Regions from separate parts of the Citrobacter sp. Igbk 17 genome, predicted to be linked through region 3. Evidence: predicted binding sites of a transcription regulator. Region 3 holds the regulator's gene; each other region holds the start of a gene.
The links. Region 3 encodes Fur, which represses iron uptake genes when iron is present. Its sites were predicted from a motif close to ATAATAATGAGAACNACTATCAA; they were not measured.

Region 1 (5,964 bases), on a different contig from region 3:
TTTCCCGCCGGGACCGTGGCCGCTGTATGGCAACCCGAACGCACTGGAAAGCGCATTGGAAAACATTGTGCGTAATGCCCTGCGCTATTCACATACGAAGATTGAAGTTGGCTTCGCGGTGGATATTGACGGGATTACCATCACCGTAGACGACGATGGTCCAGGCGTGAGTCCTGAAGACAGAGAGCAGATTTTCCGTCCATTCTATCGCACCGATGAAGCGCGCGATCGTGAGTCCGGTGGGACAGGTCTGGGTCTGGCGATTGTTGAAACCGCTATTCAGCAGCATCGAGGCTGGGTGAAGGCAGAGGACAGTCCGCTGGGAGGTCTACGTCTGGTGCTTTGGCTACCGCTGTACAAACGTACCTAATCAATTTCGGCCTACATCGTGTAGGCCGATTTTTTATACACCATCACAGGTTTACGCCAGGCGGGAAATTTCTGGCGCGAGGATCCACTCTGCGCTGTCATTCCACACATCCATATGGGTAATTTTTCCTTCACGGACTTCGAAGCGATCGATATAACGGTTGCCCGCAAACGCACGACCATCAGGCCATTCGCCATACAGCGTACCGTTCGAATAAACCACTACGCAGTCTTCGTGCGCTACCGCATCAAACTCACCCAGCGCTTTTTTTACCCACTTATAGCGTTCGCCATTAAAGCGGGCAATATCCGCTGCACCGGCCATTTCTCGCCGTCCGGTAAAGGTAATCTTCACCTCAGGATGCGTAAACGTCGCTGCACGCTCAGCATCGGGGATCATCGAGGCAATCAGAAACGCTTTAACAATTGCCACCGCATTTTCAGATTCAGTCATTACACTTCCGTCCTTTCCTGAGGGGGATGACTGCCCCATAACCGTCGGGCATTGTCTTCAATTTTGCCACTCAGGCGACGTTTCTGCATTGTCCTGGTCCAGCTTTTCGATAATCCTGCCGCTGACAGCAGGCGGTGATACTGGTCATCGTCAAACGGCATATGCCACGCAATGGCAATGGCCTCCCGCAGACTGACATCGCTCACACGCGACACCAGTTCCAGCGGCGCATCCGCGGACACTTGCCCCGGCGCGATAACACTGTACAACCAGCCTATCTTCCCCGAAGCCTGCATCTGACTGGCCATATCGCTAATGCCAAAATGGAAATTCAGCTTAAAACACGGTGAACGCGGCTGTGTGACCTGAATCAGCGCCTCGCCCCACTGGAAAATATCGCCGATATAGACATTCTCTTCTGTCAGCCCAAGCGTCGAGAGATTCTCCCCAAAGGCGGGGGCGACAAATAACTCCGCCTGTTCGGGGAATTCTTGTATCCAGTGCTGATAGTGTTCACGCGGATAGTGGCACAGCGCGCGATCCGGCCCGCCATGAATTTTAGTCTCCGCCTGTTCATCGCCCGTGAGCCCCAGATCGGTCAGCATCAACTCGCCATCAACCTGAACTTTAGCAATCGCGCTGGGACGGCTTCCCGTGTAGTCCCGAATCTTGCCTGTAAAAACATCGACCGGATATCGCATCTGTTCCCTCTCCCGATAAATTTCTTCCATTACACCATATTTATTTTACCCCAGTCGCTCAAAATGAGAGCACGGTTCACATGAAAATTAGGGACACATGCTATCAATGTAATCTTGTTTTGAAACATCATTTCAATTAAGGAGTCGACAACGTGACTGGTCAATCGCAATTTGCTGGCGTCTGGTGTCCTTCCATTACGCCAATGGACAATGATGGCAAGATCGATCTCAATGGTCTGAGCCAGCATCTCAAACGCCTTACTGAGGCAAAAATCGACGTTATTTTGTTGATGGGCAGCATTGGGGAATTTGCTTCCTTTACGCTCGAAGAAAGGCTGTTGCTGATCCGTGAAGCCCGTACGATGAGCTCGCTGAAGATGGTCGCGAACGTCTCATCCACCTGCCAGAATGATGTTTTGTTGATGGCCCAGGAGGCGCATCGCGCCGGTTACGATGCCGTCATGATCCTGCCGCCCTACTACTACGGACAAACGGCGAAACAGCTGCTGAGCTACTTCCGTCAGTTGGGGCAGAAACTCAGCGGTAAATGGTTTGCTTATAACTTCCCGGCACGCACCGGCTGCGATTTAACCCCCGAATTGGTAGCCACCCTCGCCGCTGAGTTCCCGAATTTTGCTGGCATTAAAGACACCGTCGACTGTCAGTCCCATACCCGCAGCATGATTCAGACCACCCGAGCCGTGCGGGAGGATTTTGCCGTGCTGTCCGGCTATGACGAATACTACATTCCCAACCTGTTGGCAGGTGGCGCGGGGATCATCTCGGGCCTCAACAACGTTATGCCTGAGCTATTTGTCAGCGCACGCGAGGCGTTTAAGCAGGGCGATCTGGCGGTGCTGCGTGAGATTCAGGATAAGATTGGCACCTACATGTCCATCTACGCCATCGGCGAGGATTTTGTCACTACCATCAAGACCGTTGTGTCACGGAAGTTTGGCTATTGCACCGGAGTATCACGAAACGCGGGTGGAGAGTTGAACGAGAGTGAGTGTCGGACTATTGATGAGGTGTTCGTCGTCAAAGGTTAACGCATTAAGCCGGATGGTGCAGACCATCCGGCAAAAGAGGCTTACTTCACGGTACCGCGAAGATCAATTTCCGCCGCTCTGGCTTTGGCTCTTTTCGACCAGATGGATGTGATAATCGGTACGAGGATCGAGGTTACAATCACTGAGGTCGCCACCAGGGAGGTGGCCGCTGGTGCCATCGGTTTGAACGCCGGAACCATTTCAGCAATCAGCACCGGTGTGGCAACGGCCGCACCAGCAGAACTGGACGCCGCAATCCCCGCAGTACCATCCCCACCACCAATCAGTTTATCGGCAATAATCAACGGAATGCCGGTAATGATAATGACCGCTACGCCCAACAGAATACCCAGAACGCCAGTCTGCGCAATGACGCTCAAATCAATAGTGTTACCCAATGCGAAGGCAAAGAAAGGGATCAGCGTCTGCACGGCTTTACTGAAGAATTCCCGCAGCTCAGGATCCAGATTACCCAGCGCAAAACCAATCAGGAACGGCAATACCGCCCCCACAAATACATGCGGTTCAAACGACGCAATCCCGGCGGTTCCCAGAATGACCATGGTCATCAACGGACCTGACTCCAGCGACATCAGGACAAACGCCCCAGCCTCTTCTTTGGTGCCGTATTGCTGCATGATCGAGGCATACAGCCCGCCGTTAGTCATATCCATTGCAGCCACCAGCGCCAGCGTGGACAACCCGGCGAAGAACCCCACTTCCACGCCATGTTCAGGAAGAATGCGCGATGCAATTGCCGCTACCACCCATGCGACCAGGATCTTGGTTATCACTAACGTGCCGGATTTACGCAGTACGGTTCCGGTAGCGCTCAGCTTAATCGACGCCCCCATGCAAAAGAACCAGACGGCCAGAATCGGCACCGTACCGGTGATCATACCGTTGGTAAATGAGCCGAAGTATTTCCCGGCACCGGGTGAAAAGGTGTGACATAACGCGCCCAGAAAAAGTGGTACTAACATCATACCGCCTGGGATTTTCTCTATCGTACGTTTGATCTGCATTTCCATCACCTGTAGACATAAAAATGGGGCAATTTTTATGGGCGACTGCATCTTGCTTTTGAGATGCGCCCGTCTTGATGAAAAGAAGATAGACATTCAGAGAAACTATAAAAGTGATCCCACTCGCATAATAAAACCTTGTTTCAATTTAAATGGATCAATGTTCCTATGTTGATTTTGATCACAAAAAAGCCCCCACAGGCATCGCTTGCAGGGGCTGTATCACGTCATCAGATCCCGACCTGATCAGCATAACGTTCTCAGGTTTCAGGCATCATTAAACTTATTTTTTTGCGGCAAAACGCGCTGCGGCTTCGTCCCAGTTCACTACGTTCCAGAACTCTTTGATGTAGTCCGGGCGACGGTTCTGGAATTTCAGGTAGTAAGCGTGTTCCCAGACGTCCAGGCCCACAATTGGGAAGCCGGAAGCACCAGAGATAGCTTCACCCATCAGCGGGGAATCCTGGTTAGCGGTGGAAACAACAGCCAGTTTGTCACCTTTCAGAACCAGCCACGCCCAGCCGGAACCGAAACGAGTGGCTGCTGCTTTTTCAAATTCAGCTTTGAAGTTGTCAACGGAACCGAAGTCACGTTCGATAGCCGCTTTCAGGTCGCCCTGCAGCGTGGTACCGGTTTTCAGGCCTTTCCAGAACAGGCTGTGGTTAGCGTGACCGCCAGCGTTGTTACGCAGAACGGTTTTCTTATCCGCAGGCAGCTGATCCAGTTTGGTAATCAGCTCTTCAGCAGACAGGCTCGCGAATTCAGGCAGGCTTTCCAGCGCAGCATTAGCGTTGTTTACGTAAGCCTGGTGGTGTTTGGTATGGTGGATTTCCATCGTCTGCTTATCGAAGTGCGGTTCAAGGGCATCATAAGCGTACGGCAGGGATGGCAGTGTATAACTCATAATCATCTCCAGTATTGTCGGGCGGCCAGTGTTAACGCCGCGTAAGCAGTTGGGTCATTATAGTTAATTAAATGATATTGAAAATGATTATCAATGCCGTACTTTTTACAGGGTCTTAATTATTCATCACCATTACTGAAGATGTGAGCCAAATCACCCAGTTAACGTGATGATTGCCAACAAGAGGACAAAGGCGGCAATCGTCAAAAGGTTAATCATCTGCGTAATTTTTAAACTCGTTGTGTCGGAGGGGTTATGACCGACGATAAAAAATAACGAGGATTCAGTCATGAGTAACGCGATTACGATGGGTATTTTTTGGCATTTGATAGGTGCAGCCAGCGCAGCCTGTTTCTATGCCCCGTTCAAACAAGTTAAACATTGGTCATGGGAAACAATGTGGTCGGTTGGCGGGATCGTCTCCTGGCTTATCCTGCCATGGACCATCAGCGCCATGTTGCTTCCCAATTTCTGGGCCTACTTCAGCTCTTTTAGCCTCTCCACGCTGGCACCGGTATTCCTGTTTGGCGCGATGTGGGGGATCGGTAATATCAACTATGGCCTGACCATGCGCTATCTCGGCATGTCGATGGGGATTGGTATTGCGATTGGTATTACCCTGATTGTCGGCACGCTGATGACCCCTATCATCAACGGTAACTTTGATGTGCTGATCAACACCAATGGCGGACGCATGACGCTACTGGGCGTATTGGTCGCGCTGATCGGCGTGGGCATTGTGACCCGCGCAGGGCAGTTGAAAGAACGTAAAATGGGCATCAAAGCAGAAGAGTTCAACCTGAAGAAGGGGCTGGTACTGGCGGTAATGTGCGGCATTTTCTCTGCCGGGATGTCCTTTGCGATGAACGCGGCGAAACCCATGCACGATGCTGCTGCCGCGCTGGGCGTCGATCCGCTGTACGTCGCGCTGCCAAGCTATGTCGTCATCATGGGCGGCGGTGCTTTAGTCAACCTGGGCTTCTGTTTTATTCGTCTGGCAAAAGTGAAAGATCTTTCGATAAAAGCCGACTTCTCGTTAGCCAAACCGCTGATCATCACCAACGTGCTGCTGTCCGCGCTCGGTGGTCTGATGTGGTATCTACAATTCTTCTTCTACGCCTGGGGCCACGCTCGCATTCCGGCGCAGTATGATTATGTCAGCTGGATGCTGCACATGAGCTTCTATGTCCTGTGCGGTGGTATTGTTGGTCTGGTGCTGAAAGAGTGGAAAAACGCGGGCCGCCGTCCGGTCAGCGTACTGAGCCTCGGCTGCGTGGTCATTATTCTCGCGGCAAATATTGTCGGTCTGGGAATGGCCAGTTAATCATTCGGGCTGCTGAGATGACGCCACTGGCTCGGCGTCATCCCGGTTTCTCGCGTGAATACCACCGAAAAGTAATTACTGTCTTCAAAGCCGCAGCGCATAGAAATTTCACCGATCATCAGTCTGCTGTGCTTGAGC
Region 2 (5,964 bases), on a different contig from region 3:
CTCAGCAGCTCCAGCAGATCAATCTGATGGCTGATATCCAGCCAGGTGGTCGGTTCGTCGAGCAGCATAATCGACGTTTCTTGTGCCAGCACCATCGCTATCCACGCGCGTTGGCGTTGACCGCCGGAGAGGGTATCCACACTTTGCGCCGCCAGATGCGTGATCCCCGTGGCCTGCATCGCGTGGGTTACCGCGATTTCATCTTCTTTACGCCAGCGGGTAAATAAAGGTTGATGTGGGTAACGCCCACGAGCAACCAGCTCCTGCACGGTAATATCGCCTGGCGTGGTGGCATTTTGCGCCAGCAGACCAATTCTGCGTGCGACCTCTTTGCTGGGGTAATGTTGAATATGTTCACCATCGAGCCAGACGTTGCCGTGCGCGGGCGTCATCAGACGACTCAATGTACGCAGCAGCGTGGACTTTCCACAACCGTTGGGTCCAATAATGGCAGTGAAGTGACCATCGGGGATCGCGACATTAAGGTTTTCCGCCACGGTAAATTTGCCATAACCCAGCGTTAACTGGTCGCCACGCAAACGGGCTACTGATTCGGTCATTTTTTGCGGGACTCCTGAATTAACAAGACGATAAGGTAAATACCGCCGAGGCTTACGGTGACAACGCCAACCGGAAGCTGATAAGGCATAAAGAGCTGCTGAGCGCATAAATCGGCCATCAGCAGTAACAGGGCACCGCACAGCGCCGACTGCGTTAATCCCCAACGAGCCGTGCCGCTAAGCCGACGCGCGATATGTGGGGCAACCAGGGCAATAAATGAGATAGGGCCTGCCAGCGCGGTAGCCGCAGCGGTCAACACCACTGCGACCAGCATCATCATCAGACGTGAGCGTTCAACGCTGACACCAAGCGCACAGGCGCTGTCATCACCCATTTCCAGTAAACGCAGGCGACGTACCAACAGCGCGGCGCACCCCAACATCACGATAATCAGCGGCGCTGAAGGCCAGGTCTTCGCCCAGGTCAGACCGTTGAGCGATCCGGCGTTCCACAGCCCGGCGGTCAGCGCGGTTTCTAAGGATGCCTTCAGCAGCAGCCAGGTGTTGAAGGCCACCAGCATAGCGCGAATGCCGATCCCGATGATGATCAGTCGGAAGGTGTCGATGCCGTTGCGCCAGGCCAGCGCCCAGACCACCAGCGAAGTCAGGACCCCGCCGAGCATGGCCGCCAGCGCGATAGCGGTAAGATGCTGACCAAACAGCACCATTGCGACCAGTACGCCGCTCCAGGCACCGGTATTGAAACCCATCACGTCCGGGCTACCCAGCGGGTTGCGCATCAATGACTGGAATATCGCGCCGCTAACGCCCAGCGCCGCGCCAATCAGCAGCGCCATCAACACGCGTGGTAATCGCCACTCGGTCACCACCAGCGTAATGCTACGCGGTGCATCGCCGAGCAGGGCGGCAATAATTTGCTGGGTCTCGAGCATAACGGCACCGCTGCGCAGGCTCCACAATCCAACGGCCAGGCAGCCGACGACCAGCAGCAGACAACTGATAATCAGGCGACGGGAGAGATGCATCATGCGCCACCTCCGCGCTGTTTGCGGCGTACCAGGAAGATGAGAACCGGCGCACCGATAAACGCGCTGACGACCGAGACGCGCAGTTCGCCGGGCACAATCAGACGACCGATGATATCGGCAATCAGCAGCAGAGAAGGGGTGGCCAGCAGAGTGACGGGCAGCGACCAGCGATGATCTGCGCCCACCAGCCAGCGTGCCATATGCGGCATCATCAGGCCGATAAAGGCGATAGGGCCGACGATGGCGGTCGCACTTCCGCACAGTACGGTAATCACCAACAGGCCGATAAACTGGGTACGCGCAACTTTGCTGCCCAGCGCCGTTGCGGTGTCGCTTCCCAGACTGAGGCTATTCAGAGCACGGCTAAGAAACAGCGCGACAGCGCCGGCAATCAGGACCGGGATCAGCACGACTTTCAGCGTCTGCAGGCTGCGGATATCCAGTGAACCGGCTTGCCAGAAACGCAACTGGTCGTAGACATCCGGGTTGAGCAGGGCGATGCCAGTGGATAATCCTTCCAGAACAGCACCCAGCGCAACACCGGCCAATGTCAGGCGTACCGGGCTGAGCTGTCCGCCGCCCTGACTACCGGTAAAAGCCACAATCAGTGAGGCTGCGAGAGCCCCGGAAAAAGCCATTACCAGTTGTTCTTGCGGGGAGGAAAAGCCAAACAGCGACGCGCCTAAAACAATCGCGAAGCTGGCCCCGGAATTGACGCCAAGAATACCCGGATCGGCCAGCGGGTTGCGGGTGAGCGTTTGCATCAGCGCACCCGCCAGGCCCAGCGCCCCCCCTGCGAGGAGCCCTGCCAGCGTACGCGGGAGTCGCGCGTCCAGCACGATGGTGCAATCGGCGCTTTGACAACTGCCGGTGAGTGCATCAAATACCACGGAGGCGGGCAGCGACTTTGCGCCAATAACCAGACTTAATGCCGTGGTGAGAACAAGGAGTAACAATAGTCCGGGCACGGCGAAGGCGCGTGTCGCGGAAACAGAGCATGACATATCAACTTCCCTGATAATGATAGTAATTATCGTTATCGATCTTATTTGGATATGTTAGCATGTGCAGCCATTGAATGGATATTGAAAAAGTACCTGGTAAGGCTCTGTAATGAATCGACAATCCTGGCTGCTTAATCTCAGCCTGTTAAAGACCCATCCTGCATTTCGCGCTGTTTTCCTCGCCCGTTTTATTTCCATTGTCTCTCTGGGGCTATTGGGGGTTGCGGTCCCGGTACAGATCCAGATGATGACCCAGTCGACCTGGCAGGTGGGTTTGTCGGTTACGCTGACCGGGAGCGCCATGTTTATTGGTCTGATGGTGGGTGGCGTACTGGCCGATCGCTATGAGCGCAAAAAGGTGATCCTGCTGGCCCGCGGAACCTGTGGTATCGGTTTTATTGGCCTGTGCCTGAACGCGCTGCTGCCCGAACCGTCGTTGCTGGCTATCTATGTTCTGGGTTTATGGGATGGCTTTTTTGCCTCGCTGGGTGTCACCGCACTGCTGGCGGCGACACCTGCGCTGGTCGGGCGTGAAAATCTGATGCAAGCCGGGGCGATTACCATGCTGACGGTGCGTCTGGGATCGGTGATTTCGCCAATGCTTGGTGGGGTGCTGCTGGCGACCGGGGGCGTGGTCTGGAACTACGGCCTGGCGGCGGCGGGTACATTCATTACCTTGCTGCCATTGCTGAGCCTTCCCGCGTTACCACCTCCGCCACAACCGCGTGAACATCCGTTGACATCGCTGGTGGCGGCGTTCCGTTTTCTGTTCGCCAGCCCGCTGATTGGCGGCATTGCGCTGCTCGGTGGTCTGTTGACCATGGCGAGCGCTGTGCGCGTGCTGTACCCGGCACTGGCGATTAACTGGCAGATGTCGAGCGCTCAGATTGGGTTACTGTATGCGGCTATTCCCCTGGGCGCGGCCATCGGTGCTTTAACCAGCGGGCAACTGGCACACAGCGTGCGTCCTGGTCTGATTATGCTGGCATCAACTGTGGCCTCTTTCCTGGCTATCGGCCTGTTCGGCCTGATGCCGGTCTGGGAGCTGGGCGTTGTTTGTCTGGCGCTGTTTGGCTGGCTGAGTGCGGTCAGTTCTTTGTTGCAGTACACCTTGTTACAGACGCAGACGCCGGAAGCGATGCTCGGGCGAATTAACGGTTTGTGGACTGCGCAGAACGTAACCGGTGATGCGATTGGCGCGGCGCTGTTAGGGGGGCTGGGGGCGATGATGACGCCTGCGGCCTCGGCAAGCGTCAGTGGGTTTGGGTTGGTGATTGTCGGTCTGTTGCTGCTGCTGTTGTTAAGCGAGCTTCGTCGTTTCCGACAGATACCTGTGAATGCCTGATAGCGTTGTGCGCTACGGTTTGTAAGCCGGATTAGGCGTTAGCTGCATCCGGCGATAGCCATTAAAAGAGCGCTGACAGGCGTTGCAGCAGTAGCGTCGCGCTGTAGTAATCCAGACGGAAGGTTTCCGTCCCCAGCGCATAAACGCGTTTGTTTTGCACGGCAGGCAGATGTGCCAGCAGTGGGTTAGCGTAAATCGCCTCGGCATCTTTGCTGTCGCCTGCAAACAGGAACAGCGCTTCACCGTTCAGGCCGGCCGCCAGATTCTCACCACCAAGCTGGATAATGTCGTGACGTTTACCCTGGCTCTGGCTGGTATGTAGTCCGGCAGGTAGCGGTGCCAGCGTGAAACCGAGCTGTTCCATCAGCTTGCCTTGCGCGGACTCCGGCGTCCACAGGTTGGCGCTGTGCGCGGCTGCGGTATACACCAGCGCGCTGACCGGCTGTGGCGGCAGGGTGATACGTTGCTTTACCGCGAGCAGTTGCTTATCAAACTCAGCAATACGCGCCGCTGCCTGTTGCTCCTGCCCGGTGATTTCACCTAATTGTGTCAGCAGTGACTGCCAGCTTTTGTCGTCGTAATTAATGATAAGCGTAGGGGCTATGGTGGACAGTTGATCGTACAGCGCAAGCGCGGAGTCTCCCCCGGTGGCGCTGACCAGAATCAGGTCCGGCATTTGTGCTGCAACGGCTTCGGCGCTCGGCTCGCCAATATACAGGCGGCTCAGTTTGCGTGCTTTGGCGACGTCGCTCCACTGGCGTAAAAAGCCCTGAGCGTCACCGATACGGTTATTCGGTGTCGTGGCACCGCTGGCAATGATAGGCGCATCAATGGCGAGCAGAGAACCGGTGAGCGTGACGCTGGTGGAAACAATGCGCAGTGGCTTATGTTCCAGCGTGTGCGTGCCACGACTGTCGGTAACCTGGCGTGGCCAGTCAGCGGCATGGCTTAAAGAAATTCCTGAAATAGCGAGTCCAACCAGTAACAGCGCAGTGCGGTAAAACGCGGGAAATCTCACAAATAAGCTTCCTGTTATCAATGTAGTTAATGCTTCTCATTTTCATTGTTACGCGTCAGGGATGCAAGCCTAAGTCGCACATTGTGTTACCACAAGAGTTGACATACCGACGCTTTGCTTTTAGGTTAGCGACCGAAAATATAAATGATAATCATTATTAGAGCCTTTATCATTTTATGGAGGATGATATGGACACGTCACTGGCCGAGGAAAAAACGCAGACTATGGCAACTCTCGCTCCCGACAGTTTTTTCTTTATGTCGCCGTATCGTAGTTTTACGACGTCAGGATGCTTCGCCCGCTATGCGGAACCGGCAATTGATGGTGATTCACCAGACAGCCCTTTCCAACAGAAAATGCACAAACTGTTTGCGCAGGCCAAATCGCAGGGCATCGCAAACCCCATTATGGTCGGGGCCATTCCCTTTGACACCCGCCAGCCCTCGTCGCTGTTTATTCCCCAATCATGGCAAAGCTTCTCACGCACGGCAAAGCAGCAATCAGCGCGTTACTTTACTGCCCATCAGTCGCTGAATGTCGTTGAGCGTAAATCGATTCCTGAGCAGGATTTTTTCGAAGATATGGTCGCCAGAGCAGCGGCGCTGACGGCAACGCCGGAAGTCGACAAAGTGGTGCTGTCACGCCTGATTGATGTGACCGCCGACGCCAATATCGACAGTGGTGCACTGCTGGAGCGGCTGATCGCGCAAAACCCGGCAAGCTACAACTTTCATGTACCTATCGACGATGGCGGTGTACTGATCGGCGCCAGCCCGGAATTGCTGTTACGCAAAGAAGGCGACCATTTCAGTTCGCTGCCGCTGGCGGGATCTGCACGTCGCCAACCGGACGATGTTCTGGACCGGGAGGCGGGGATCCGTCTGTTAGCTTCCGAGAAGGATCGCCATGAACACGAGCTGGTCACCCAGGCGATGAAAGCGGTTCTGCGCGATCGCAGCAGTGAGCTGCAACTTCCTTCGTCTCCGCAACTGGTCACCACGCCCACGCTCTGGCATCTCGGTACCCCGTTTGAAGGTAAAGCCAATGC
Region 3 (5,964 bases):
GTCGTTGATCACGATATCATCCAGGTCGATATGCGAAATCATGGCCTCTCTCCCCGCTCACCGGAGATGAATTATCCTGCAATGGCGCAGGATCTGTTGGATACCCTCGATGAGCAACACATCGAAAAAGCGACCTTTATTGGGCACTCCATGGGGGGCAAAGCCGTCATGGCACTGACCGCACTGGCACCGGAACGCATCGATCAACTGGTCGCCATCGATATTGCACCGGTTGACTATCACGTACGCCGCCACGATGAGATTTTTGCCGCCATTAACGCGGTAACAGATGCCCAGGCTTCCTCTCGCCAGCAGGCCGCGAGCGTCATGCGTCAGCATTTGCAAGAAGAAGGCGTGATCCAGTTTCTGCTGAAATCCTTTGTTGACGGCGAGTGGCGCTTTAACGTCCCGGTGTTGTGGGATCAGTATCCCCATATCGTAGGATGGGAAACCATACCCGCCTGGGAACATCCGGCGTTGTTTATCCCCGGCGGTAATTCACCTTATGTGACACAAGCGTATCGCGAGCAATTACTGGCCCAGTTTCCGCAGGCCCGCGCCCACGTTATTGCCGGCGCAGGCCATTGGGTACATGCGGAAAAACCCGATGCGGTGCTGCGCGCTATCCGTCGTTATCTGAGTGAGAAGGTTAACTGATTAAAAACTCAGCGTCCGCGCGCGATTACGTGCGTGGGCGTTGGCGCGCCTCCCCTGCTGATGTATTATGGCGCGCTATCCATCCGGGCAGACGCCTGGCTGATTGTTTCCCCGAAGTCACCAAGATCATGGCCAAAGAACAAACGGACCGTACGACATTAGATCTGTTCGCGCAGGAGCGTCGCCCGGGACGACCCAAAACCAATCCGCTTTCGCGTGATGAACAGTTACGTATTAATAAACGTAATCAGCTTAAACGCGACAAAGTTCGTGGACTCAAGCGTGTCGAACTGAAATTGAACGCGGATGCCGTTGACGCTCTAAATGAGTTGGCGGAAGCGCGCAACATGAGTCGCAGTGAACTCATCGAAGAGATGCTGATGAACCAACTCACCGCATTGCGCGGTCAGGCATAGTCTGAATTTCTGCTCTAAATCATAAATCGTGTAGCACAGAGTGCAGTCCCGCGTGTTTGCTGTTTCCGCATGCCGGACTGTTCTGCTATGATTGCCCTTATCCGTGGGCAATGCGCCACCACCATTTCAATAAGTTTCAAGAGGTTATTTTACTCATGGCAATCACTGGCATCTTTTTCGGCAGCGACACCGGTAATACCGAAAATATCGCAAAAATGATTCAAAAACAGCTTGGTAAAGACGTTGCCGATGTACATGACATTGCAAAAAGCAGCAAAGAAGACCTGGAAGGGTATGACATTCTGCTGCTCGGCATCCCAACCTGGTACTACGGTGAAGCGCAGTGCGACTGGGATGACTTCTTCCCTACTCTGGAAGACATTGATTTTAACGGTAAACTGGTGGCATTGTTCGGCTGTGGCGACCAGGAAGATTACGCAGAATATTTCTGTGATGCGTTAGGCACCATCCGCGACATCATCGAGCCGCGCGGCGCTACCATCGTCGGCCACTGGCCAACGGCGGGTTACCATTTTGAAGCGTCCAAAGGCCTGGCAGATGACGACCACTTTGTGGGTCTGGCTATCGATGAAGATCGCCAGCCGGAACTGACCGCTGAGCGCGTAGAAAAATGGGTTAAGCAGATCGCTGAAGAGCTGCACCTCGACGAAATCATCAATGCCTGATTTCGTGCGGCGTAGATATTCATCTGCGCCGCATCAATAGATAAAACCAATCAAAATAATTGCTACAAATTTGTAACTTTTTCGCCTGACCCTGTACAATGGCTGGATGCCAATCGGGTATTGCACAGTGTGTTTGTTGGTGATACCACGTTTTGATTAACAATATTTGCCAGAGACTTGCAGTTTTCATTTAGGCATGGCAGTTCTATAATGATACGCATTATCTCAAGTGCAATTTCTGTCACTTCTGTTAATGAAGTGAACCGTTTAGCTACAGGACAGATTCCGCATGACTGACAACAATACCGCATTAAAGAAGGCTGGCCTGAAAGTAACGCTTCCTCGTTTAAAGATTCTGGAAGTTCTTCAGGAACCGGATAACCATCACGTCAGTGCGGAAGACTTATACAAACGCCTGATCGACATGGGTGAAGAAATTGGTCTGGCGACAGTATATCGCGTGCTGAACCAATTTGATGATGCCGGTATCGTGACCCGCCATAATTTTGAAGGTGGTAAATCCGTCTTCGAACTGACCCAGCAACATCATCACGATCACCTGATTTGCCTTGACTGCGGCAAAGTGGTCGAATTCAGCGATGACTCCATCGAAGCGCGTCAACGTGAGATTGCGGCTAAACATGGTATTCGTTTAACTAACCATAGCCTCTATCTTTACGGTCACTGCGCTGAAGGCGATTGCCGCGAAGATGATCATGCGCACGACGCCAAATAATGTGATGCTTTCTGAAAAGCCAACCTTACGGTTGGCTTTTTTTATGGGCGTTACCTGCCCCTTTCCCCTTCCCACCGCTCCTGTGTTGCTTTAATGTAAAAATCAATTGCCTTCATCGGAGAGTCGAAATGGAACTTCGCCAGTTACGCTATTTTGTGCGCATTGTAGAAACCGGCAGCATGGGTAGCGCAGCGCTCGACCTCAATATCGGTGTTTCGGCGCTCAGTCAGCAAATGACCCGCCTGGAAAACGAACTCGCCATACGTCTGCTGCAACGGACTTCTCGTGGCGTGACGCCCACCAGCGCTGGACTGGCCTTTTACTCTCAGGCACAACTGGCATTACGCCACGCAGACGATGCCATCCTTGCGGCACGGGAAGCCAGACTTTCCGGGCACGTCAGCGTCGGCATGGCACCCAGCACCGCTTCCGTTCTCGGGATGCCTTTCATCAACGCTATGCGGGAAAGCTATGCCGATGTCCGCCTGCATGTAGTGGAAAGTCTCTCTGGCAATCTGGAACGAATGATTAATACCCGTCAAATTGATTTGGCCGTGGTCTTTCAGAAGGAAAAAATCCTGCGCTGGAGCGCCAGAGCAATTCTTGAGGAACAGTTATTTTTGATTGGTACTCATAACTTGCTGGCAGGTATTGCGGATGACACTATCGCCCCTGCCGAACTGGTTAATATTCCATTGATAATGCCAAGCCCAGGACATGGTCTGCGCGGCAGACTGGATGCTATCAGCCAGGAGCATGCGCTGAACATTGAGATCGCCACAGAAATTGACGGCCTGACGCTACTGATGCACGCCGTTCGCAGCGGAATTGGTGCAACACTTCAGCCTGGCGCGGCAATTTCCCATCTCGATAAAGAGACATTAAGAGTGGTCGGCATCCATAATCCCATACTTAGCCGCCCCAACTTTTTGGTCAGCCTTTCTGACGATGAACTCACCCCAGCAGGCCTCGCTGCCCGTGTGGTACTCACCAAAGTGATGCATCAACTGGTGGAATCTGGACGCTGGCCAGGTGCTACCCTTTACAATAATTAAAGGGCTGTTTAGCATCACGTCATAGCGTCCCCACAACTTACTCGTATACATTTTAATTACAAACTTAACAATTGGTTAAGTGGTAATGGAGTCTGCGATGGTTGATGTTCTGGTGATTGGCGGCGGCAATGCAGCACTATGTGCCGCTTTAACCGCCAGGGAGCAAGGCGCTTCGGTATTGCTGCTTGAGGCGGCCCCGCGTGAATGGCGCGGAGGGAACTCCCAACACACGCGTAATTTACGCTGTATGCATGATGCGCCACAGGATGTACTGGTGGAGAGCTATCCCGAAGAGGAATTCTGGCAGGACCTCTGGCGTGTAACGGAAGGTAATACCAACGAAGCACTGGCTCGGCTGGTGATCCGTACCTCTTCCCAATGCCGCGACTGGATGCGCCAGCACGGCGTTAACTTTCAACCGCCACTTTCTGGCGCTTTGCATGTCGCGCGAACGAATGCCTTCTTTATGGGCGGAGGAAAAGCACTCGTAAACGCCTATTATCGCAGCGCAGAAAAACTGGGGGTGCAAATCCGCTATAACACACCAGTCCAGGCACTTGAACTGCATAATGGCAAGTTCGTGGCAGCACTGGCAGGTGCAGAACGCATTCCGGCAAAGACCTGTGTACTTGCTGCTGGCGGGTTTGAATCTAACCGCGAATGGCTGCGAGAAGCATGGGGTGAGAACGCCCGCGGTGAATGGCCAGCGGATAACTTCCTCATTCGCGGCACGCGCTTTAATCAGGGCGTACTACTCAAATTTATGATCGATGCCGGGGCGGACATCATCGGCGAGCCCTCCCAGTCACACTGCGTAGCCATTGACGCCAGAGCGCCATTATATGACGGCGGGATTTGCACCCGCGTGGACTGTGTCTCTTTGGGCATCGTAGTGAACCGCGATGCAGAACGATTTTATGATGAAGGCGAAGACTTCTGGCCCAAACGCTATGCCATCTGGGGACGTCTGGTTGCCCACCAGCCCGGACAAATTGGTTACTCCATTATCGACAGTAAAGCGATCGGTCACTTCATGCCCCCGGTTTTTCCTGGTGCACAGGCCAATACGTTAGCAGAGCTGGCACGTCAGTTGGGACTGGATACTGAGCGCTTTACCCATACTGTCATGCAGTACAACAGCGCCTGCCGGCCAGGGCACTTTGACCACACCACACTGGATAACTGTGCAACACAAAATCTGACACCGGCAAAAACACATTGGGCGCGACCACTGGATACGCCACCTTACTATGGCTATGCCTTACGTCCGGGGATCACCTTCACCTACCTGGGGTTAAAGGTGAATGAACACGCCGCGGTGCATTTTGCAGGGCTTCCAAGTCGCAATCTGTTCGTAGCCGGAGAGATGATGGCGGGCAACGTGCTGGGAAAAGGCTACACCGCAGGTGTAGGCATGTCGATAGGGACCACCTTTGGTCGTATTGCCGGAAAAGAAGCCGCTCTGGCAGCACGTGAGGAGGCATATCATGAAACAGCTTGAGAGATTAATTATCGAAGCGAAAATGCTTACCGAGCCAGAAGCAGAAGTTGAACGAGTCATGCAAGTTTGCAATGCCTGCCGCTATTGCGAGGGTTTTTGCGCCGTTTTCCCGGCGATGACTCAGCGTCTGGAATTCGGAAAAGCGGATATCAACTATCTGGCCAATTTGTGCCATAACTGCGGCGCCTGCCTGCACGCGTGTCAATACGCACCGCCCCATGAATTTGCCATCAATGTGCCGAAAGCAATGGCAGAAGTAAGGCTGGAAACCTATCAACACTATACGCAACCCGCCACTTTTGGCGCGCTTTATCGCCGGGCAGGCATGACCGTAACGCTGTCGCTGGTTTTCGGCCTGATCCTGTTTTTACTTCTTGCCATGGGGTTAAAAGGCTCCCTGTTCCATCCTCCGCTGGCTGGAGATTTTTATCAAATTTTCCCGCATAACCTGCTGGCATGGATGTTTGGTTCAGTCTTTATTCTGGCGATGGGTCTGCTCATGGCTGGCGTTTTCCGCTTCTGGCGGGAGATTTCTCCGGGGATGCCGCGTTCTGTTGACATTGTTGAAGCCTCACACAATGCACTGACGCTGAAATATCTCGATGGAGGGCACGGTAAAGGGTGTAACGAAGCGGATGATGCTTTCACCCTGATGCGCCGCCGGTTTCATCACTTCACTTTCTACGGTTTTATGCTCTGTTTTGCCGCCACCGTCGTGGCGACAGGCTACCACTATTTCGCTGGTATCGAAGCCCCCTACCCGTTTTTCAGCATCCCGGTAATCCTTGGCACATTGGGCGGTATTGGTCTGGTGATCGGACCTGCAGGCTTGCTATGGCTGAATTTTAAACGCTCACCGCTACAGGGCGACGCAAGGCAAAAGCCGATGGACCGCGGTTTTATCCTGTTGCTG
Region 4 (5,964 bases), on a different contig from region 3:
GACCGTCTGATAAAACAGCGTCGACAGAGAGTAGGCGATGTTCAAACCCCACAGAATCGAGAAGCTCATCCAGCCGCGGCTGGACTCACGTGCGATGGCGCCCATCACTGAAATGCACGGTACATACAGCAGCACGAAAATCAGGTAGCTGTATGCCGCAGCAGCGCTGCCGAATTTCTCGCCCATCACGCCCATTGCGCCGGTAGCCATCTCACCGTCACCTTTACTGGCTTCGATAGGGTTGGCCAGCACGCTCAGGCTGAAGGTGTCTTTCAGGCTTTGCCAGGTTTCATCCACCGCACCGAGCAGCTCGTCACCGAGGTGGAAATCTGCCGGATTGAACTCTTCTTCCTGAATATTTTCCGCGGTATAGAGCGTGTTAAGTGTCCCAACAACCACTTCTTTTGCCATCGCGCCGGTGAACAGACCGACGGTTGCCTGCCAGTTATCTTCATGTACGCCGATCGGTTTGAACACCGGCGTAATAACGCGGCTGACGGAGGCCAACGCGGAGTCGTTAATGTTGTCGACGATTTTTCCGCTCAGTGAGAAGCTGTTAAAGGCGCTGAGGAAAATACTGACGATGATGATGACTTTACCTGCACGCAGAACGAAGCCTTTCAGACGTTGCCAGGTTTGAATGATCAGACTCTTAATGTGCGGCACGTGGTACACCGGAAGCTCCATCACGAACGGTGTAGCTTCGCCACGCATGATGGTGTGTTTGAGCATCAGGCCGGTCAACACCGCCATGATGATACCCAGTACGTACAGCGAGAAGACCGCCAACGCGCCGTTCTGACCAAAGAACGCGGCGGCAAAGACAGCGAAAATCGCCAGACGTGCGCCACAGGACATAAACGGTGCCATCATGATGGTCATCAGACGCTCACGCGGGGCGTCCAGCGTACGTGCGCCCATCACTGATGGTACGTTACAGCCAAAGCCGACGATCAGCGGGACGAACGATTTGCCCGGCAGTCCCAGCGCCTGCATTAGTCGGTCCATCACAAACGCGGCGCGTGCCATGTAACCTGAGTCTTCAAGGAAGGAGAGGAACAGGTACATCATGCCGATTTGCGGTACCAGCGGCAGGACGGTGTTAATCCCGCCGCCAAGGCCCTGGGCCAGGAAGATGGTTAGCCAATCCGGGAAATGTAGCGTATAGCCAATCCACTGAATACCATGGATAAAGAGCGCTACGGAGCCAACATCAAACAACGGTTGCAGCGCGCCGCCAATGTTGATGGCGAGCAGGAACATCAGGTACATCACGAACAGGAAAATCGGCAGACCGAGGAAGCGGTTGAGGATAATTTTATCTACCGCGGTGGTGAAACGGCTCGGCTCTGCCGTCAGGGTATTACTGACGGTATCGCAGATAGCGGCAATGCACTGGTAACGCGCATCGGCAATATGCAGCGCCGGGTCGTCCATTGTTTCGCTCAGACGTGCAACGGCAGCATCCAGATTTTGCGCGGCATCACCGGCGTAAGCACGGCTGTAGATATCGCCTTCCAGCATCTGCAGGCCCAGCCAGCGGCGCTGTTTAAGCGGCATATCTTTAGCCATCGCATCGGCGAGGGTATCAGCTTCTTGCAGCAGTGGCTGGGCATAATGGACCAGCTCGACGGTGTCGTTTTCTTTGTAGCGATCGATCGCCAGCTTCAGTGCTTCAATGCCCCGGGCGCGGGTGGAAACCAGCGGAACCACCGGGCAGCCAAGACGAGCGGAGAGGGCGTCGATATCGATACGGATTTGCTGTTTCTCAGCAATATCCAGCATGTTCAGTGCGACGATGCAGGGAATACCCAGCTCAAGCAGTTGCAACGTCAGGTAGAGGTTGCGTTCAAGGTTTGAAGCATCGACCACGTTGATCAACAGATCCGCATCACCGCTTAAAATGTAGTGACAGGCAATTTGCTCATCGAGAGAGGTTTGAGATGAGATCGTCGTCAGAGAATAGGTGCCGGGTAAATCGACCAGCGTGACCTGATGGTCAGTGGTCGCGAAATGACCTTCTTTACGCTCGACGGTCACACCAGCCCAGTTACCCACACGCTGGCGCGCGCCGGTGAGCTGGTTGAATAAAGTTGTCTTGCCGGAATTAGGATTACCAATTAAACCAATGGTTAGTTTTTTCATTTTTATAGACTCACTGTATTAACAGGAAACCGCTTCCACTTCTAATAACGCCAGATCCTTCTTACGCAATACCAGACTTACACGACGCGTTTCAATATGGATAGGATCGCCGAGCGGGGCGACGCGAACCACATTGAAGGACGACCCGGGCAGCATGCCGAGGGATAACAGTTTCTGTCGATAAGCCGGGCTGATTTCACGAGCAAAACCGGTAATTTTCCACGCACTGTCAGGAGTGAATTGCATAGGGACCTACTTATATCTCGCTAACTGGATGATTACCTCATGGGGCGACAGGGCGGCATGAGACCAGATGATTAGCCAACGTAAGGAAAGAGTAAATAATCAACAGAACAATGATAATGAGAATGGTTTCTATCATCAATAGAATAAGTGTGACGGAATGTGGAATTAGATAATAATTTGCGCCAATTTTGATATGCCTCAACATTTATTCTGGTTTGGAATAGATTATTTGGGGCCGTAATTATTGACATTCTTAATGTTTAATTAAGGTTTCATCTGTTAATGAAGTGATAAATATATTGTAAGAAAAAGCGGGAAATAGATTAAATATGCCGGATGGTGATGTTTCAGCGCCTTATCCGACATACACATTAATTGGGCCAACCCGGCCGGACAGGGCGTTTACGCCGCCATCCGGCACATGGTTTAAACTTAGCGCTTTTTACCCATTGCCGCCGCCAGCGCATCCATCATCGCGCTGTTGCCCGCAGGCTGTGCCTCACGACCACGCGGTTTCGCCGCTTTTGGTGCCGGGCGATTGCCCTGAGTGCGTTCGTTATTCCCACCGCCGCGACGCGCATTGGTTTCGCCCGGCTGCTCGTCCAGACGCATGGTCAGCGCGATACGCTTACGCTGCAGGTCAACTTCCAGCACTTTCACCTTCACAATGTCGCCCGCTTTCACCACGGTGTGTGGATCTTCGACGAACTTATTCGACAGTGAAGAGATATGCACCAGACCATCCTGATGAACGCCGATATCAACAAACGCGCCGAAGTTGGTGACGTTGGTGACTGCGCCTTCCAGAATCATTCCCGGCAGCAGATCGTTCATGGTTTCTACGCCATCGGCAAACTGCGCGGTTTTAAACTCAGGACGCGGATCGCGGCCCGGCTTTTCCAGCTCTTTGATGATGTCGGTGACGGTCGGCACCCCGAAGCGTTCGTCGGTGAAGTCGGACGCTTTGAGATGACGCAGCGCGTCGCTGTTGCCCATCAGGTCACGCAGCGATTGCTCGGTGGCGGCCAGAATGCGTTCCACTATCGGGTAGGCTTCCGGGTGAACCGTGGAAGCGTCCAGCGGGTTGTCGCCGTGGTTGATACGCAGGAAGCCCGCGCACTGTTCAAAGGCTTTTGGCCCCAGACGACTGACTTTTAGCAACTGCTGACGGTTCTGGAACTGGCCGTTCTCATCACGCCAGGCGACGATGTTTTGCGCCATCATGCGGGTCAGGCCGGCAACGCGGGTCAGCAGGGGGACGGAGGCGGTGTTCAGATCAACGCCGACGGCATTTACGCAGTCTTCCACCACCGCATCCAGCTTACGGGCAAGCTGGGTCTGGCTAACGTCGTGCTGATACTGGCCCACACCGATAGATTTCGGGTCGATTTTCACCAGTTCAGCCAACGGGTCCTGCAGACGGCGAGCAATAGATACTGCGCCACGCAGCGACACATCGAGGTCCGGGAACTCCAGCGCCGCCAGTTCAGAGGCAGAGTAAACCGATGCCCCGGCTTCACTGACAATCACTTTCTGTGCGGTCACTTGCGGGAATTGCTTCTGTACGTCGAGGAAGAAACGTTCGGTTTCGCGCGACGCCGTACCGTTACCAATGGCTACCAGCTCTACGTTGTACTTCTCACATAACGCTGCAACGGCAACGGCGGCTTTGGCAGCCTGACCGGTATGTGGATAAATAGTGTCGGTGGCGACCAGCTTGCCGGTACCGTCAACAACAGCCACTTTTACACCGGTACGCAGGCCCGGATCGAGACCCATTGTGGCGCGCAGTCCGGCCGGGGCCGCCATCAGCAGGTCGTGCAGGTTACGGGCAAAGACGTTGATTGCTTCATCTTCCGCGCGTTCGCGCACAGTGCCCATCAGTTCGGTTTCGAGGTGCATCAGCACCTTAATGCGCCATGTCCAGCTGACAACGCCTTTACGCCAGCTGTCTGCCGGTGCGTTGTTCAGTCGCAGGCCAAGGTGATCCTGAATGATTTGCTCGCCGTGGCTCTCTTTCGGTGGCTCATCGAACTGCGGATCGGCATTTAGAGACAGCTGTAAGATGCCTTCGTTACGGCCGCGGAACATAGCCAGCGCACGGTGAGACGGCACGGTAGAAATCGGTTCGTGGTGATCGAAGTAGTCGCGGAATTTCGCGCCTTCCTCTTCTTTACCGCTTACCACGGTGGAAACCAGATGCGCGTTTTTCCACAGGTAGTCACGCACTTTCGCCAGCAGTGCGGCATCTTCAGCGAAGCGTTCCATCAGGATGTAACGTGCACCGTCAAGGGCCGCTTTGGTATCCGCCACACCGTTGTCGGCGTTGAGGTATTTGGCCGCTTCTGTTTCCGGGTCGTGAGACGGCGCGTTCCACAACAGGTCTGCCAGCGGCTCCAGTCCGGCCTCAATGGCGATTTGCCCACGGGTGCGGCGTTTAGGTTTGTACGGCAGATAAAGGTCTTCGAGTTCGGTCTTACTTAACGTGCCGTTGATAGCGTTTGCCAGGTCGTCGGTCAGTTTGCCTTGCTCGCCGATAGATTTCAGGATCGCCTGACGGCGGTCTTCCAGTTCACGCAGATACCCCAGACGGGTCTCCAGATTACGCAGTTGCGTATCATCCAGACCGCCGGTGATTTCCTTACGATAACGTGCGATAAACGGCACGGTGTTCCCTTCGTCAAGCAGGCGAACGGCAGCTTCTACCTGTTCTGCACGAGCCTGAATTTCACCTGCGATAATGCGGCAGAAAGAATCATTCATCATGGATAGCTTCGTCTATAGGATAAAAAATCAGGGGATAGTTATACGGACTGACTGGCAAAAATGCCAGTCATCTACAGGGGCTTCGGATTGTTCCGGTCTCACTTCACGTATTCGATCTCATTGACGTACCAGCTGGCTTCCCCGGCAGGGGTGTTCACCACCGCGAGATCGCCGACCTCTTTTTTCAGCAGCGCACGCGCCATGGGGGAATCGATAGAGATGTAATCCTTACGGCCAAAAATTTCATCGTAGCCAACAATGCGGAATTTGCGGATATCGCCATTGTCGTTTTCAATCTCGACCCACGCGCCAAAGAAGACTTTGCCCTCTTGCTGCGGGGAGTAATCGACAATTTTCAGATTCTCCATGCACTTGGTCAAATAACGGACGCGACGGTCGATCTCGCGCAGGCGCTTTTTATTATACTGGTAGTCAGCATTTTCGCTGCGGTCGCCCAGACTTGCGGCCCAGGTAACCTTCTTGGTGACTTCCGGGCGCTCTTCACGCCAGAGATAATTGAGCTCTTGTTTGAGTTTTTCATACCCTTCACGGGTTATCAGGGGCGTTTTCATCTTATTGTTTTACCTTCGACTCTGTGATGATGCGCACAATTAGTATTACATGAGCATATCAACAGAATAAATAATGTATTGCGAGAAACATTGTATACTTAAGCTGCTGTTTAATATGCTTTGTAACAATTTAGCCTGGAATTCATACCAGAATTTGCTGGTGACTCACGCGAGCTTTCTTAAGAATATACACTTAATTGTTGCGAACCTTTGGGAGTAATAACAATGCAAGAGA

Region 1: a site for Fur is predicted at 4,574-4,596, ahead of sodA (superoxide dismutase [Mn]). Genes of this name have one in related genera too.
Region 2: a site for Fur is predicted at 2,564-2,586, ahead of fepD (Fe(3+)-siderophore ABC transporter permease). Genes of this name have one in related genera too.
Region 4: a site for Fur is predicted at 2,502-2,524, ahead of feoA (ferrous iron transporter A). Genes of this name have one in related genera too.

The regions. Positions count from the first base shown of each region.
Region 1 covers NZ_JANEWI010000011.1:58,029-63,992, forward strand. The annotation lists gene cpxA (envelope stress sensor histidine kinase CpxA) at 1-370, shown strand, start outside; gene NNO08_RS08995 (nuclear transport factor 2 family protein) at 422-823, opposite strand; gene yiiM (6-hydroxyaminopurine reductase) at 823-1,524, opposite strand; gene NNO08_RS09005 (dihydrodipicolinate synthase family protein) at 1,677-2,573, shown strand; gene kdgT (2-keto-3-deoxygluconate transporter) at 2,615-3,598, opposite strand; gene sodA (superoxide dismutase [Mn]) at 3,882-4,502, opposite strand; gene rhaT (L-rhamnose/proton symporter RhaT) at 4,792-5,826, shown strand; gene rhaR (HTH-type transcriptional activator RhaR) at 5,823-5,964, opposite strand, start outside.
Region 2 covers NZ_JANEWI010000032.1:30,773-36,736, reverse strand. The annotation lists gene fepC (iron-enterobactin ABC transporter ATP-binding protein) at 1-560, opposite strand, end outside; gene fepG (iron-enterobactin ABC transporter permease) at 557-1,549, opposite strand; gene fepD (Fe(3+)-siderophore ABC transporter permease) at 1,546-2,553, opposite strand; gene entS (enterobactin transporter EntS) at 2,663-3,898, shown strand; gene fepB (Fe2+-enterobactin ABC transporter substrate-binding protein) at 3,960-4,916, opposite strand; gene entC (isochorismate synthase EntC) at 5,105-5,964, shown strand, end outside.
Region 3 covers NZ_JANEWI010000016.1:49,976-55,939, forward strand. The annotation lists gene ybfF (esterase) at 1-657, shown strand, start outside; gene ybfE (LexA regulated protein) at 786-1,073, shown strand; gene fldA (flavodoxin FldA) at 1,229-1,759, shown strand; gene NNO08_RS11525 (ryhB-regulated fur leader peptide) at 1,970-2,056, shown strand; gene fur (ferric iron uptake transcriptional regulator) at 2,049-2,495, shown strand; gene tcuR (tricarballylate utilization LysR family transcriptional regulator TcuR) at 2,624-3,550, shown strand; gene tcuA (FAD-dependent tricarballylate dehydrogenase TcuA) at 3,648-5,051, shown strand; gene tcuB (tricarballylate utilization 4Fe-4S protein TcuB) at 5,038-5,964, shown strand, end outside.
Region 4 covers NZ_JANEWI010000002.1:24,277-30,240, reverse strand. The annotation lists gene feoB (Fe(2+) transporter permease subunit FeoB) at 1-2,145, opposite strand, end outside; gene feoA (ferrous iron transporter A) at 2,164-2,391, opposite strand; gene NNO08_RS01310 (Tex family protein) at 2,824-5,157, opposite strand; gene greB (transcription elongation factor GreB) at 5,256-5,729, opposite strand; gene ompR (osmolarity response regulator transcription factor OmpR) at 5,955-5,964, shown strand, end outside.